DNA from 2 places in the Bradyrhizobium sp. LA6.1 genome. Region 1 is predicted to be linked to the other one. Evidence: predicted binding sites of a transcription regulator. Region 1 holds the regulator's gene; the other holds the start of a gene.
What was found. Region 1 encodes PhoB, which activates phosphate uptake and scavenging genes when phosphate is short. Its sites were predicted from a motif close to TGTCATNNANCTGTCAT; they were not measured.
Positions count from the first base shown of each region.

Region 2: the regulator PhoB is predicted to act here: its motif matches at 4,052-4,068, upstream of ugpB (sn-glycerol-3-phosphate ABC transporter substrate-binding protein UgpB).

Region 1 is NZ_JBEPQK010000021.1:38,073-45,604, forward strand. It holds gene argF (ornithine carbamoyltransferase) at 1-169, opposite strand, end outside; gene ABIB99_RS36525 (aspartate aminotransferase family protein) at 169-1,377, opposite strand; gene ABIB99_RS36530 (GcrA family cell cycle regulator) at 1,834-2,346, shown strand; gene phoB (phosphate regulon transcriptional regulator PhoB) at 2,582-3,289, opposite strand; gene phoU (phosphate signaling complex protein PhoU) at 3,305-4,021, opposite strand; gene pstB (phosphate ABC transporter ATP-binding protein PstB) at 4,033-4,854, opposite strand; gene pstA (phosphate ABC transporter permease PstA) at 4,851-5,696, opposite strand; gene pstC (phosphate ABC transporter permease subunit PstC) at 5,698-6,687, opposite strand; gene pstS (phosphate ABC transporter substrate-binding protein PstS) at 6,831-7,532, opposite strand, start outside.
Region 2 is NZ_JBEPQK010000007.1:266,491-274,022, forward strand. It holds gene aroA (3-phosphoshikimate 1-carboxyvinyltransferase) at 1-275, opposite strand, end outside; gene ABIB99_RS20350 (TIGR02300 family protein) at 446-853, shown strand; tRNA gene ABIB99_RS20355 (tRNA-Ala) at 950-1,025, shown strand; gene ABIB99_RS20360 (GIY-YIG nuclease family protein) at 1,189-1,425, shown strand; gene ABIB99_RS20365 (MarR family winged helix-turn-helix transcriptional regulator) at 1,476-1,934, opposite strand; gene ABIB99_RS20370 (organic hydroperoxide resistance protein) at 2,089-2,514, shown strand; gene ABIB99_RS20375 (CaiB/BaiF CoA transferase family protein) at 2,699-3,901, shown strand; gene ugpB (sn-glycerol-3-phosphate ABC transporter substrate-binding protein UgpB) at 4,122-5,438, shown strand; gene ugpA (sn-glycerol-3-phosphate ABC transporter permease UgpA) at 5,487-6,368, shown strand; gene ugpE (sn-glycerol-3-phosphate ABC transporter permease UgpE) at 6,368-7,216, shown strand; gene ABIB99_RS20395 (sn-glycerol-3-phosphate import ATP-binding protein UgpC) at 7,236-7,532, shown strand, end outside.

The DNA of each region.
Region 1 (7,532 bases):
GCGTGGACGGACGCTCGAAGATCATCGCCAGCGTCTTGCCTTCCAGCGGCTTCACCGGCTGGTGCGCTTTCTGCTTCGCCTTCATGGCGGAGGAGGCCGCGAGCATGCTCTTGAGCTCCGACAACGGGAGCTCGTTGATATCCAGAAAGTGCTTCGGGGACTTGCTCATCAGCTTGCCGCCCGCTTGGTCTGACTGGACGAGATCGCGGCGCAGGCGCGCTCGAGCCGCCCGACGCTGTCCTCGATCTCGGCTTCGGTGACGATCAAGGGCGGCAGGAAGCGCACGACATTGTCGCCGGCGCCGACCGTGAGCAATTTTTCGTTGCGCAACGCCGCGCCGAGATCGCCTGACGGCACCACGGCCTTGATGCCGATCAGAAGGCCTTCGCCGCGCACTTCGCTGACGATGTCGGGATAACGATCGATCACGGAGGCGAGCTTCTGCTTGAGCAGCAGCGACATCTTCTGCACGTGGTCGAAGAAGCCGGGCTTGAGCATGACGTCGAGCACGGCGTTGGCAGCTGAGATCGCGAGCGGATTGCCGCCGAAGGTCGAGCCGTGCGAGCCGGGCCCCATGCCGGCAGCCGCATCCGCGGTCGCCAGCACCGCGCCGATCGGGAAGCCGCCACCGAGCGCCTTGGCCAGCGACATCACGTCAGGCGTGACGCCGGTGCGGCGATGCGCGAACAGATCGCCGGTGCGGCCCATGCCGGTCTGCACCTCGTCGAACGCGAGCAGCAGGCCCTTCTCGTCGCAGAGCTGGCGCAACGCCCTCAGGAAGGCGGGCGTTGCCGAACGCACGCCACCCTCGCCCTGGATCGGCTCGATCAGGATGCCGGCGGTCTGCGGACCGATCGCCTTCTTGACGGCTTCGATATCGCCATGCGGGACCTGGTCGAAGCCGTCCATCGGCGGGCCAAACCCTTCGAGATATTTTGCCGAACCGGTCGCGGCGAGCGTTGCCAGCGTGCGGCCGTGGAAGGCGCCTTCGAAGGTGATGATGCGGTAACGTTCCGGATGACCCTTGGAGAAGTGATGATGGCGGACGAGCTTGATCACACCTTCCAGCGCTTCGGCGCCGGAATTGCAGAAGAACACGAAGTCCGCGAAGCTTTCGTTGCACAGACGCGCGGCGAGCTTCTCGCCGTCCGGGCTCTGGAACAGGTTCGACATGTGCCAGAGTTTGGTGGCCTGCTCCTGCAACGCCTTGACCAACGCAGGATGAGCATGGCCGAGCGCATTCACCGCCACGCCCGAGGTGAAATCGAGATAGCGATCGCCATTGGTCGCAATCAGCCAGCAGCCTTCACCGCGCTCGAAACCGAGGTCGGACCTGGCAAAAACGGGGAGCAAATGCGGCGCTGCGCTGTTAGTCATGACGATCACTTGAATGTTGCGGACGGTGTGAGCGTGCATTGCGCAACGCACCATTGACCGGCCCGGAAAACGAAACGTGCCGCCTTTTAAGGGCGGCACGTGTGACTATCTTATGCCTGGTGAAACCGGTGTCAATGCCGCCCGGAAAGCCTCGCGAAACGCAGAATCCGTAGTCTTGCGGTGGCGATTTTGCGTATTTCCGCCACGGAACATGTGGAAGCGAGTCGGCGGACTCTTGCGCGTGAGTCACGCCATATTGTAGCGTTTGGCTTGTCAGATACGACATCTCGTGCAGCAGTTCTGATCCTCTAAGTCCTCATGTACCGGCGTAAGCGTTCGGGCGCATCTGGTGCGCCCGGCGAGCCTTAAGGGATTCTGGCGGCACGGGTTTTTCGAAGCTTAGGCATTCGCCGTGCGGCCGCCAGGATGGCAGGCGCCGGCGAAGGAAAGGGTGCAATGACCGTTTTGACCTGGTCGGATGATCGCGTCGAGCAGCTGAAAAAGCTCTGGGAGGCCGGGCTTTCGGCCAGCCAGATCGCCGCTGAACTCGGCAATGTGACCCGCAATGCCGTAATCGGCAAAGTGCACCGGCTCGGCCTGTCGGGCCGCGCCAAGAGCCCTTCATCGGCAGCGCCGCGGCCGCGCAAGGCGCGCCCCGCCCAGCACATGATGCGGGTGACACGCCCGATCGCGCGCGGCAACACCGCGCTGGCGCAGGCCTTCGAAGTCGAGGTCGAGGCCGAACCGGTCACCTACGACAACGTCGTGCCGATGAGCCAGCGGCTGTCGCTGCTGGAGCTGAACGAGGCGACCTGCCACTGGCCGGTCGGCGATCCCTCGAGCCCGGATTTCTTCTTCTGCGGCGGCAAGGCGCTCTCCGGCCTGCCCTACTGCGCCCAGCACTCGCGCGTGGCGTATCAGCCCGCGGCCGATCGCCGGCGCGCGCCGGTGAAGCCGGGTCCGCGCTGAGGTATCGGATTAGCTGACTACGAAGACGGCGCCGTCACGCGATGACGGCTCAACTCACTCGGTGTCGTCCCTGCGAACGCAGGGACCCATAATCCCGGCGCGTAGTTATTGCGCGGGATGATCACTCCGAGTCGTCGCCAAACCACTCCCTGTGGTTATGGGTCCCCTGAGTTCACAGGGACGACATCGAGGATGCGGTGGCAGCCCGCTAAATCACGTCTGCCACAGCAACCCCTTACGCCTGCTCCGCCTTCGCAAAACGATCGTCCAGTGCGTAGCCCGCGCCGCGGACGGTGCGGATCGGGTCCTGCTCGCGGCCGAGATTGAGCAGCTTGCGCAGGCGGCCGATATGGACGTCGACGGTGCGCTCGTCGATGTAGATGTCGCGGCCCCAGACGCTGTCGAGCAGCTGCTCGCGCGAGAACACGCGGCCGGGATGCTCCAGGAAGAACTCCAGCAGACGATATTCGGTCGGACCGAGATCGATCGGCCGGCCCGAACGCGCCACGCGACGCTTGTCGCGGTCAAGCTCGATGTCGCCATAGGCGAGCACCGTGGCAAGCCGCTCCGGGCTGGCGCGCCTGAGCAGGCCCTTCACGCGTGCCAGCAGCTCCGGGACCGAGAACGGCTTGACGATGTAGTCGTCGGCGCCGGTCGCAAGGCCCCGCACCCGCTCGCTCTCCTCGCCGCGCGCGGTGAGCATGATGATCGGGAGCTGCTTGGTCTCGGGCCGGGTGCGCAGCCGCCGGCACAGCTCGATGCCGGAGAGGCCCGGCAGCATCCAGTCGAGCACGATCAAATCGGGGATGTGCTCCTTGAGGCGGGTGTCGGCGTCGTCGCCGCGCATCACCGTCTCGACGTCATAGCCGTCGCCTTCGAGGTTGTAGCGGAGAAGCTCGGTGAGAGCTTCCTCGTCCTCAACCACCATAATGCGTGCGCCCATGGTGTTCGTCGCTCCTTAAGTGTTCGGGACCGTCGTGGCGAAGGTCGTCATGTCGCCCTTCGGCCGCTTGTCGGTGATCGCCTGGCCCTCGATCATGTAGAACACGGTCTCGGCGATGTTGGTGGCGTGGTCACCGATGCGCTCGATGTTCTTGGCGCAGAACATCAGATGGATGCAGAACGAGATGTTGCGCGGATCCTCCATCATGTAGGTGAGGAGCTCGCGGAACAGCGAGGTGCAGATGGCGTCGACTTCCTCGTCGCCCTTCCACACCGCCATCGCCGCCGGCAGATCGTGCGCGGCATAGGCATCCAGCACCGACTTGACTTGTTGCTGCACGAGGTCGGTCATGTGCTCCAGACCGCGGAACAGCTTGAGCGGATGGAAATCCGTCTCCAGCGCCGCGACGCGCTTGCCCATGTTCTTGGCGAGGTCGCCGATCCGCTCGAGATCGGTCGCGACGCGCATGGCGCCGACGATCTCGCGCAGATCCACCGCCATCGGCTGGCGGCGCGCGATGGTGAGAACGGCGCGCTCCTCGATCTTCTTCTGGAGCGCGTCGAGCTCGGCGTCGATGGTCACGACGCGCTGGCCGAGCGCGACGTCGCGGCGGATAAGCGCGTCGACGGAATCGACGATCATGCGCTCGGCGATGCCGCCCATCTCGGCGACCAGGCGCGTGAGCTCCTGGAGGTCGGTGTCGAAGGCCTTTGCGGTATGTTCAGAACCCATGTTCCGTCTCCTCAGCCGAACCGGCCGGTGATGTAATCCTGCGTGCGCCGGTCGGTCGGCGACGTGAAGATCTTGCTGGTGTCGTCGAACTCGATCAGCTCGCCGAGATACATGAAGGCGGTCTTGTCGGAGACGCGCGCCGCCTGCTGCATGTTGTGGGTGACGATCGCGATCGTGTAGTTCTCGGACAGCTCCTGGATCAGCTCCTCGACCTTGGCGGTCGAGATCGGGTCGAGCGCCGAGCAGGGCTCGTCGAACAAGATCACCTCGGGCCGCACCGCGACCGTGCGGGCGATGCAGAGGCGCTGCTGCTGGCCGCCGGAGAGCGACAGGCCGGAGGCGTTGAGCTTGTCCTTGACCTCGTTCCACAGCGCGCCACCGCGCAGCGCCTTCTCGACGCGGTCGTCCATCTCGGACTTCGAGATCTTCTCGTAAAGGCGGATGCCGAAGGCGATGTTCTCGTAGATCGTCATCGGGAACGGCGTCGGCTTCTGGAACACCATGCCGACGCGGGCGCGCAGCAAATTGAGGTCCAGCTTGGGGTCGAGGACGTTGGTCTGGTCGAGCATGAGCTGACCGGTGACGCGCTGGCCCGGATAGAGGTCGTACATCCGATTGAAGATGCGCAGCAGGGTCGACTTGCCGCAGCCCGACGGGCCGATGAACGCCGTGACGCGGTTGGTGCCGAGCGCCAGATTGATGTTCTTCAGCGCGTGGTGCTCGCCGTAATAGAAATTGAGGTTGCGCACCGTCACCTTGGCCGGAGCTTCGGGCAGCACCGGCGCCTGGGGCAAACCACCGGCCGCGCTCATCGATACGGAAAGATCACTCATTTTGCGGTCCTCTCGGCGCTCAGAATGCGCGCGCCAATATTCAGGGCAAGAACGGTCAGGGTGATGAGCAGCGCGCCGCTCCAGGCGAGCTGCTTCCAGTAGGCGTAGGGGCTCTGCACGAAATTATTGATGGTGACCGGCAGGTTCGCCATCGTCTTGTTCAGACCCAGGCTGAAGAACTGGTTCGACAGCGCGGTGAAGAGCAGCGGCGCGGTCTCGCCGGCGACGCGGGCGGTGGCCAGCATCACGCCGGTGATGAGGCCCGAGCGCGCCGCGCGATAGGCGATGCGCTTGATCACCAGCGAGCGCGGCAGGCCGAGCGCCGAGGCCGCCTCACGCAGTGCGTTCGGCACCAGCAGCAGCATGTCCTCGGTCGTGCGCAGCACCACCGGGATGACGATCACCGCAAGCGCGAGGCAGCCGGCAATCGCCGAGAAGCCGCGCATCGGCACCACCACCGCACCATAGATGAACAGGCCGATGATGATCGAGGGCGCCGAGAGCAGGATGTCGTTGATGAAGCGGATCACCGAGGTCAGGCGGTCGTTGCGGCCGTACTCGGCGAGATAGGTGCCGGCGAACAGACCGAGCGGCGCGCCGATGCCGACGCCGAGCACGGTCATGATGATCGAACCCACGATGGCGTTGCGCAGGCCGCCCTCGGTCGAGCCCGGAGGCGGCGTGTCCGCAACGAAGAGCTCCAGGTTCAGGCCGGCAATGCCGTTGTAGAGCAGCGTCATCAGGATCAGCGCGAGCCATGTGACGCCGAAGGCAGCGGCAGCCAGGCAGAGCACACGGATGACGATGTCCATGCGGCGGCGGCGTGCGTAGATCGGGTTCATGTTACTTCCCCGCCTTCTTTTCAAGACGCATCAGCATCAACCGTGCAGCCGCGAGCACGAAGAATGTCAGCACGAACAGCAGCAGGCCGAGCAGGATCAGGCCGGACTGGTGCAGGCCGTCGCTCTCGGCGAACTCCGATGCGATCGCCGCCGAGATCGTGGTGCCCGGGGCAAAGATCGACGACGAGATGCGGAACGAGTTGCCGATGATGAAGGTCACCGCCATGGTCTCGCCGAGCGCGCGGCCGAGCGCCAGCATGACACCGCCGATGACGCCGACGCGGGTGTAGGGGATCACCACGCTGCGCACGACTTCCCAGGTGGTGCAGCCGACGCCGTAGGCGGCTTCCTTGAGCACCGGCGGGACCGTCTTGAACACGTCGACCGAGATCGAGGTGATGAAGGGCAGCACCATGATGGCGAGGATCAGCGCCGCGTTGAACAGGCTGAGATAGGACGGCGGGCCTGCGAAGATCGCGCCCAGCACGGGGACGCCGTCGAAGATCTTGATCATGAAGGGCTGGAACGTGTTGGCCAGGAACGGGCCGAGCACGAAGAAGCCCCACATGCCGTAGATGATCGAGGGAATGCCGGCGAGCAGCTCGATCGCCATGCCGATCGGGCGGCGCGCCCATTGCGGGCAGAGCTCGGTCAGAAAGATCGCAATGCCGAGACCGACCGGAATGGCGATCGCCATCGCGATGAAGGAGGTGATGAGCGTGCCGTAGATCGGGCCGAGCGCGCCGAGCACGGGCGGATCTGCCGACGGCGCCCAGCGCTGCGTCCACAGGAAGGCGAAGCCGTATTCCTTCATCGCCGGGAACGCGCCGACGATCAGCGAGATGATGATGCCACCGAGGATGAGGAGCACCGAGATCGCGGACAGCCGCGTGATCCAGTAGAAGGTGAGGTCGCCGAGCTTGAAGGCGCCCAAGGCCTTGGCGCGGTCATACGGTCCGGCGTCGTCGATTACATCGCTCTGAACGGCCATCTCTGCCACGCCGATCCCCTGTGCCCGTTTGATATACGCTTGTTGTCGGTCTTGTTGTTGGTCTTGCGCTCCGGATGCGGCGCGAGGCCGATCCGGAGCGGAGGTCTTGTGAGATCCCGGCGCCCAGTCCGGGACAAGAGCGCTTAGCTCTTGATCTCGGCAGCCCAGGTCTTCTCGATCAGCTGGACGACCGGGTCCGGCATCGGGATGTAGTCGAGTTCTTCAGCCGCCTTGCCGCCGCTCTTGAAGGCCCAGCGGAAGAACTTGATGGCTTCCTGCGAGGCTGCCTTGTCGGTGGCATCCTTGTGCATGAGGATGAAGGTCGCCGCCGTGATCGGCCAGGACTTGTCGCCGGGCTGGTCGGTCAGGATGACGTAGTAGCCGGGCGCCTTGGCCCAGTCGGCATTGGAAGCCGCGGCCTGGAAGGCCTCGACGGTCGGCTGCACCGGCTTGCCGGCCTTGTTGACGAGACCGGTGTAGGTCAGCTTGTTCTGCTTGGCATAGGCGTACTCGACGTAGCCGATCGAGTTCTTGGTCTGGCTGATGTTGCCCGACACGCCTTCGTTGCCCTTGGCGCCGACGCCGACCGGCCACTCGACCGCCGTGCCCTCACCGACCTTGCTCTTCCAGTCCGCGCTGGCCTTGGCGAGGTAGTTGGTGAAGTTGAAGGTGGTGCCCGAACCATCCGAGCGGCGGACCACGGTGATCGCGTCCGACGGCAGCTTCACGTTCGGATTGAGCTTCTTGATCGCGGCGTCGTCCCACTTGGTGATCTTGCCGAGATAGATGCTGGCCAGGGTCTCGCCGTCGAACACCAGCTCGCCGGGCTTCACGCCCTCGATGTT
Region 2 (7,532 bases), on a different contig from region 1:
CTGGGCGCGGCGAAGCCGGCGACGCCCACGCCATTCACCTTCCAGGCGAAATCGCCCGTACGCTCGACCCTGGCGCCCAGCGCCTGCATGGATTTGGCGGTGTTGAGGACGTCCTCGCCCTCGAGCAGGCCCGAAATCCGGGTCTCACCGACCGCGAGCGCGCCCAGGATGAGGGCACGGTGGGAGATCGACTTGTCCCCGGGGACCCGTACTTTCCCGGTCAGGGGACCGCTTGCGCGCGACTGAAGCGGCGTCGGCTTGTCGGAATCAGTCAAGTTTGTGTCCTTGGATAGGCCCGAAACATCCCTGCGGGGCTCGCGGGGCAGGTACCACAAGGTCTGCCCGCCGTCACGGGCATGTCTTTCTCCCGTAATGCGCTATTGACAGCGGGCCGCCAACTAGCCAAGTGAAACACCGCTTTTCAGACATTCCCAGGATTCCTGCCGTGGCCAAGTCCGAACTCGGAACCAAACGTATTTGCCCGACCACGGGCAAGAAGTTCTATGACCTCAACAAGAATCCGGTGATCTCGCCCTATACCGGCGAAGTCGTCCCTATCGCGCCTGTGGCGCCGGCCCGCGCGACTCGCGGCGCCGAACCTCGCCACACGCCGGCTGCCGACACCACGCCGGAGCCGGCAGAAGTCGAAGAGGTCTCGCTCGAGGAGGCCGACGCCGAGGAAAACACCGGCAAGGTCAAGGCCGCCGTGCCCGAATCCGAGGACGACATCGAGGTCGACGAGACCATCGAGGACGATGACGACGATGATTCGACCTTTATCGCTGACGACGAAGAGGGCGATGAGGACGTCACGGACATCATTGGTGATGTCGGAGGTGATGAAGAGACTTGAGATCAGCCCTGATCTGTGAAAAAGGGTGCACCGCGCGAGTCACCAGGCTCGGCGGTCGGGAGTGATCCACCAGGATCCTCCCAACTGGAAGACTAAGGGGCCATAGCTCAGCTGGGAGAGCGCTTGCATGGCATGCAAGAGGTCGGCGGTTCGATCCCGCCTGGCTCCACCAGCCTTCGCTCGCTTCGCGAGCTACGGCTCGGCAAGCCAGCTCCGCTCCATCGTAGCGAAGCTAGCGAAGGCTGCCGCGGCGTAGCCCGAAGGGCGAAGCCGGGCCTCGGCAAAAGCTGATCCTGAGAGATACTGTCCATCCACTGCGTAAGGCGGGGGATAGGATGAAGTACGTCTACATTCTCGAAAGCCTCGATTCCGGCCATTTCTACATCGGCATCACTGATGATCTGCGAGCCCGGCTCGCAAAGCACAACGCCGGCGAAGTGCCACATACATCAAAGTATGGCCCATGGCGCATCAAGACCTACATCGCTTTCAGCGATGAGGCTAAGGCTGTTGCGTTCGAGAAATATCTGAAATCAGCTTCGGGCCGCGCATTTGCAAAGAAGCGGCTTTGAGGAGAGAAACTCGCGGCGAGGTACGAGAGGATTGAGCTCGCCGCGCCCCCCTACTCCCCGATCACCGCATTCAACCGATCCCGTAGCGCGACGATCTCGTCCTTCATCGCGACCAGTTCCGAGACCGAGCAATCAGACGCCGCCAGGATCGATTGCGGCACGGCGCGCGCTTTTTCCTTCAAGGCGTGGCCCTGCGGGGTCAGCGCGATCAGCACCTGACGTTCGTCCTCGCGCGAGCGCGTGCGCTTGACGAGGTGGGCGGCCTCGAGGCGCTTGAGCAGCGGCGTCAGCGTGCCCGAATCCAGGAACAGCTTTTCGCCGATGTCCTTGACCGGCACGTCGTCGCGCTCCCACAGCACAAGCATCACCAGATATTGCGGGTAGGTCAGGCCGAGCCGGTCCAGCAGCGGCTTGTAGACCCGGTTGAAGGCATGCGCGGCCGAATAGACCGCGAAGCAGATCTGATTGTCGAGGCGCTGCGGGTCCAGCGCCGATAATTTCCGGGGCATCGAGAATCTCACGCGGTTTCCTCCATTCTGGGACCGGGCGGCCGTACATTCAATTGCGAACAATTAAATGTGAGGCATGCAAATTTCAATTGCGCGCAATCTAATTGTTTGCGATGTAGGTTCCACCCCAACCCGAACACCTGAGGAGACGAAAATGTCGGTAAACGTCCTGTACAAGACCAGCGCAAAGGCCACCGGCGGCCGCGATGGCCATGCCGCGACCCTCGACGGCGCGCTCGACGTCAAGCTCACCACGCCGAAGGAACTCGGCGGCGGCGGCGGCGCCGGCAACAATCCCGAGCAGCTGTTCGCGGCCGGCTATGCCGCCTGCTTCATCGGCGCGATGAAGTTCGTGGCCTCGCAGGGCGGCCCGAAGGTTCCGGCTGACGCCTCGGTCACCTCCACCGTCGGCATCGGCCCGCGCGCGGCCGGCGGCTTCGGTCTCGACATCGATCTCGCCGTCTCGCTGCCGGGCCTTGCCCGCGCGGAAGCCGAGGCGCTGGTCGAGAAGGCCCATCAGGTGTGCCCCTACTCCAATGCCACGCGCGGCAATGTCGACGTTCGCCTGACGGTCGTCTGATCAAACGGCGGATTGGCTGGCCCGAGATCCCCCTCGGGCCGGCCGCTTCCCTTTGTTTTGTTGTTTTGCCACGCCGCGGGATTGCACGGCGGCACCGCATACGCCCCTACGCACCAAGCCATTGCTGGCGCAAAAAAACCTCGCTAGGCCTGTGATCAATGATCGACACAGGGGAAGCGAAGGCATGACTGAAGCCGTTTTGGGCGCAATGAGCGGACTGCGCGTCATCGATCTCACGCGCGTGCTCGGCGGTCCCTACTGCACCCAGATCCTCGCCGACCACGGCGCCGACGTGATCAAGGTCGAGCCGCCCGCAGGCGACGAGGTGCGCGACTGGGGCCCTCCGTTCCACGAGGAAGACGCGGCCTATTTCATCGGCATCAATCGCAACAAGCGCTCGATCGGCCTCGACCTCGCCTCCGAAGGCGGCCGCCTCGTGCTGCTCAAGATGCTCGAGACCGCCGACGTCCTGATCGAGAATTTCAAGCCGGGCACGCTGGAGAAATGGGGCATCGGCAACGATGTGCTCAGCAAGAAATTCCCGCGCCTGGTGCATTGCCGGATCTGCGGCTTCGGCGCCGACGGTCCGCGCGGCGGCAATCCCGGCTATGACGCCATCATCCAGGCGATGACCGGCATGATCGCGGCGACCGGTTCGCCCGAGAGCGGACCGATGCGGATCGGCGTGCCGCTGGTCGACATCACCACCGGCCTCTATGCGGCGATCGGCATCCTGATGGCGCTGTCGGAGCGGCAGCGCTCGGGCCAGGGCCAGTTCCTGGAGACGACGCTGTATGAGACCGGCCTTGCCATCATGCATCCGCACACCGCGAATTATTTCATGCACGGCAAGCCGCCGTCGCTCACCGGCAACGAGCATCCCAACCTCGTGCCTTACGCGATCTTCCCGACCAGGACCGACGATATCTTCATCGGTGTCGGCAATGACGGCACCTTCCGCAAGCTCGCCAAGGAAATCGGCAAGCCCGAACTCGGCACAGATCCGCGCTTTGCCCGCAACAAGGACCGCATCGCCAATCGCGAGGCGCTGCGCGCGGAGCTCGCCGCCGTGTTCAGCCAGCACGAGGCCGAGCCGCTGTGCAACCGCCTGCTCGCCGCCGGCCTGCCCGCAGGTCCCGTGCAGAAGATCGACCAGGCCTTGACCAACCCGCACACGATCGCCCGCGGCGATGTCATCGAGAAGGACTGGTACAAGGGCGTGGCCTCGCCGATCCGGCTCGATCGCAGCAAGCCGAGCCTGCGCCGCCTGCCGCCGAAATTCAGCCAGCACTCCCAGGAGGTGCTGGGCGAGTTCGGCTACTCCAAATCGGAGATCGACGCGATGGTCGAGCAGGGCACCGTCTGCGGCCCCGAGCGCAAGCGCTAAACGCCCTCGCCGCCTCACCCGAGCAAATGCCGCACTGCGGCGCGGGCACGCATGTGCGCCGCGAACGGAGGAGGCTGCGCGCTCGGCATTCGCCTATTTGACAGCTTCCCTTTTGGCCGCGCTTGCTGCTTTCGTTTCTCCCGCTTACACAGTCATGTGAACGTCATATGGCGCTGCTAGCGCAAGCGCTTCTTTTTGACGGCCAAGGGAGGTTTACTTGATGGCTCTTCGACACTTTGGGGCGGCTGCCGCAGTTGCGATCACGATCGGCATGGGCGCATCGCCGGCCTTGGCCGTGACCGAAATCCAGTGGTGGCACGCGATGACCGGCGCCAACAACGACGTCATCGTCAAGCTCGCCACCGACTTCAACGCCTCGCAGACCGACTACAAGGTGATCCCGACCTACAAGGGCAACTATCCCGATACGATGAACGCCGGCATCGCGGCGTTCCGCGCCGGCAACGCCCCGCACATCATGCAGGTGTTCGAAGTCGGCACCGCGACCATGATGGCCGCGACCGGCGCCGTAAAACCCGTCTACAAGCTGATGGCCGAGGCCGGCGAGAAGTTCGACCCCAAGATCTATCTGCCCGCCATCACCGGCTACTACTCGACCTCGAAGGGCGAGATGCTGTCGTTCCCGTTCAACTCGTCGTCGACCGTCATGTGGGTCAACCTTGACGAGCTCAAGAAGGCGAACGTCGAGATCCCCAAGACCTGGCCGGAAACGTTCGAGGCCGCCAAGAAGCTGAAGGCTGCGGGTCATGACACCTGCGGCTTCTCCGGCTCCTGGGTCACCTGGGTCAATCTCGAGCAGCTCTCCGCTTGGCACAACGTGCCGCTCGCCAGCAAGGCCAACGGCCTCGACGGTTTCGACACCGTGCTGGAGTTCAACGGCCCGCTCCAGGTCAAGCATCTCGAAACCCTGGTCGAGCTGCAGAAGACCAAGACCTACGACTATGCCGGCCGCACCAACACCGGCGAAGGCCGCTTCACCTCCGGCGAATGCCCGATCTACCTGACCTCGTCGGCGTTCTTCGGCAACGTCAAGGCGCAGGCCAAGTTCAACTTCACCGCCGTGCCGATGCCATACTATCCGGACGTCAAGGGCGCGCCGCAGAACTCGATCATCGGCGGCGCTTCGCTCTGGGTGATGGGCGGCAAGTCGGCCGACGAATACAAGGGTGTCGCGAAGTTCCTGACCTTCCTCTCGGACACCGACCGCCAAGTCTACATCCACAAGGCCTCGGGCTATCTGCCGATCACCAAGGCGGCCTACGCCAAGGCGAAGGAAGAAGGCTTCTACAAGGATCAGCCCTATCTCGAGACCCCGCTGATCGAGCTGACCAACAAGGAGCCGACCGACAATTCGCGCGGTCTGCGCCTCGGCAACATGGTTCAGCTCCGTGACGTCTGGTCGGAAGAGATCGAGCAGGCGCTGGCCGGCAAGAAGACCGCCAAGCAGGCGCTGGATGCTGCCGTCGAGCGCGGCAACACGATGCTGCGGCAGTTCGAAAAAACCGCCGTCAAGTGAGGCGACGAGCGGCAGGCCGCGACCCGGCCTGCCGCTTCTGCTGACATCATGCAAAAGCAAGCCATTTTCCAAGCAAAACTATTGCCCTACGCGCTGGTTGCGCCGCAGCTCGCGATCGTCCTGATTTTTTTCTACTGGCCGGCCGCGCAGGCGGTGATCCAATCCTTCCTGCTCCAGGACGCCTTCGGTCTGTCGACAAGCTTCGTCTGGTTCGAGAATTATCAGGACCTGTTCAAGGACCCGGCCTATTTCGAGGCGGTTGTCCGTACGTTCGTCTTTTCGTTCGCCATCGCCGTCTCATCGCTGTCCTTCGCGCTCTTGCTCGCCGTGATGGCGGACAAGCCGCTGCGTGGCTTGATGCTCTACCGCACGCTGCTGATCTGGCCCTATGCAGTGGCGCCGCCCGTGGTCGGCGTGCTCTGGATCTTCATGCTGCATCCTTCGCTCGGTGTGCTGTCGCGCTATCTGCGCAACCTGGGCGTCGACTGGAATCCGCTGCTCGACGGCAACCAGGCGGCTGGGCTGATCATCCTCGCCGCGGCGTGGAAGCAGATCTCCTATAATTTCCTGTTCTTCCTCGCCGGCCTGCAAGCCATCCCCCGAAGCGTGTTCGAGGCCGCCGCGATCGACGGCGCCCGTCCGATGCGGCGGTTCTGGACAGTGACCTTCCCGCTGCTGTCGCCCACGATCTTCTTCCTGCTGGTCGTCAATATCGTTTACGCCTTCTTCGACACCTTCGGCATCATCGACACCATGACCCGCGGCGGTCCCGGCACATCGACGGTCACGCTGGTCTACAAGGTCTATTCCGACGGCCTGCTCGGCGGCAATCTCGGCAGCTCGGCGGCGCAGTCGGTGATCCTGATGGTCATGGTCATTGTGCTGACGGGAATCCAGTTCCGCTTCGTCGAACGCAAGGTGACCTACTGATGGTCGAAGAAGAGGGCTTTCGGCGCTACGTCGCCCACGCGATTCTCTGGATCGGGATCGCGATCGTCGCATTCCCCGTCTACATCGCGATCGTCGCCTCGACCCAGGACAACGCCCTGATCGCGAACGGGCAGATGTCGCTGCTGCCGGGCGGCCATTTCTTCGAGGTCTACTACAAGACCATCTTCGTCGGCACGAGCGGCTCGACCCGCGAGCCCGTCGGCAACATGATGCTGAACTCGCTGGTGATGGCGCTGGCGATCGCGATCGGCAAGATCGCGATCTCGATCATCTCGGCCTATGCGATCGTGTATTTCCGCTTTCCGTTCCGGATGGCGATCTTCTGGATCATCTTCATCACGTTGATGCTGCCGGTCGAGGTGCGCATCTACCCGACCTACAAGATCGTCGCCGATCTGCACATGCTCGACAGCTATGCCGGCCTCGCGCTGCCGCTGATCGCGTCGGCCACCGCGACGCTGCTGTTCCGCCAGTTCTTCATGACCGTGCCGGACGAGCTGCTGGAGGCCTCGCGCATCGACGGCGCCGGCCCCTTGCGCTTCTTCTGGGATACGCTGCTGCCGCTGTCGCGCACCAACATGGCGGCGCTGTTCGTGATCCTCTTCATCCTCGGCTGGAATCAATATCTCTGGCCGCTGCTGATCACCACGCGCGACGACATGCAGACCATCCAGGTCGGCATCCGCAAGATGATCACCACCACCGATGCGCTGACCGAATGGCCGATCGTGATGGCGACTGCCGTGCTGGCCATGCTGCCGCCGGTGTTCGTCGTCGTCGCCATGCAAAAATTGTTCGTGCGCGGCCTGGTCGAGACCGAGAAGTAGGTTTTGGGAATGAGTTTTCATGGCTAACGTCACCCTGCGCAACGTCCGCAAGACCTATCCCGGCGGCTTCGAGGCCATCAAGGGCGTCAACGTCGATGTCGGCGACGGCCAGTTCTGCGTGCTGGTCGGCCCCTCCGGCTGCGGCAAGTCCACGCTGCTGCGCATGGTCGCAGGTCTCGAGACCGTCACCGGCGGCGAGATCGACATCGGCGGCCGCGTCGTCAACCAGATCGAGCCCGCCGATCGCGACATCGCGATGGTGTTCCAGAACTACGCGCTCTATCCGCATATGAGCGTCTTCAACAACATGGCCTAC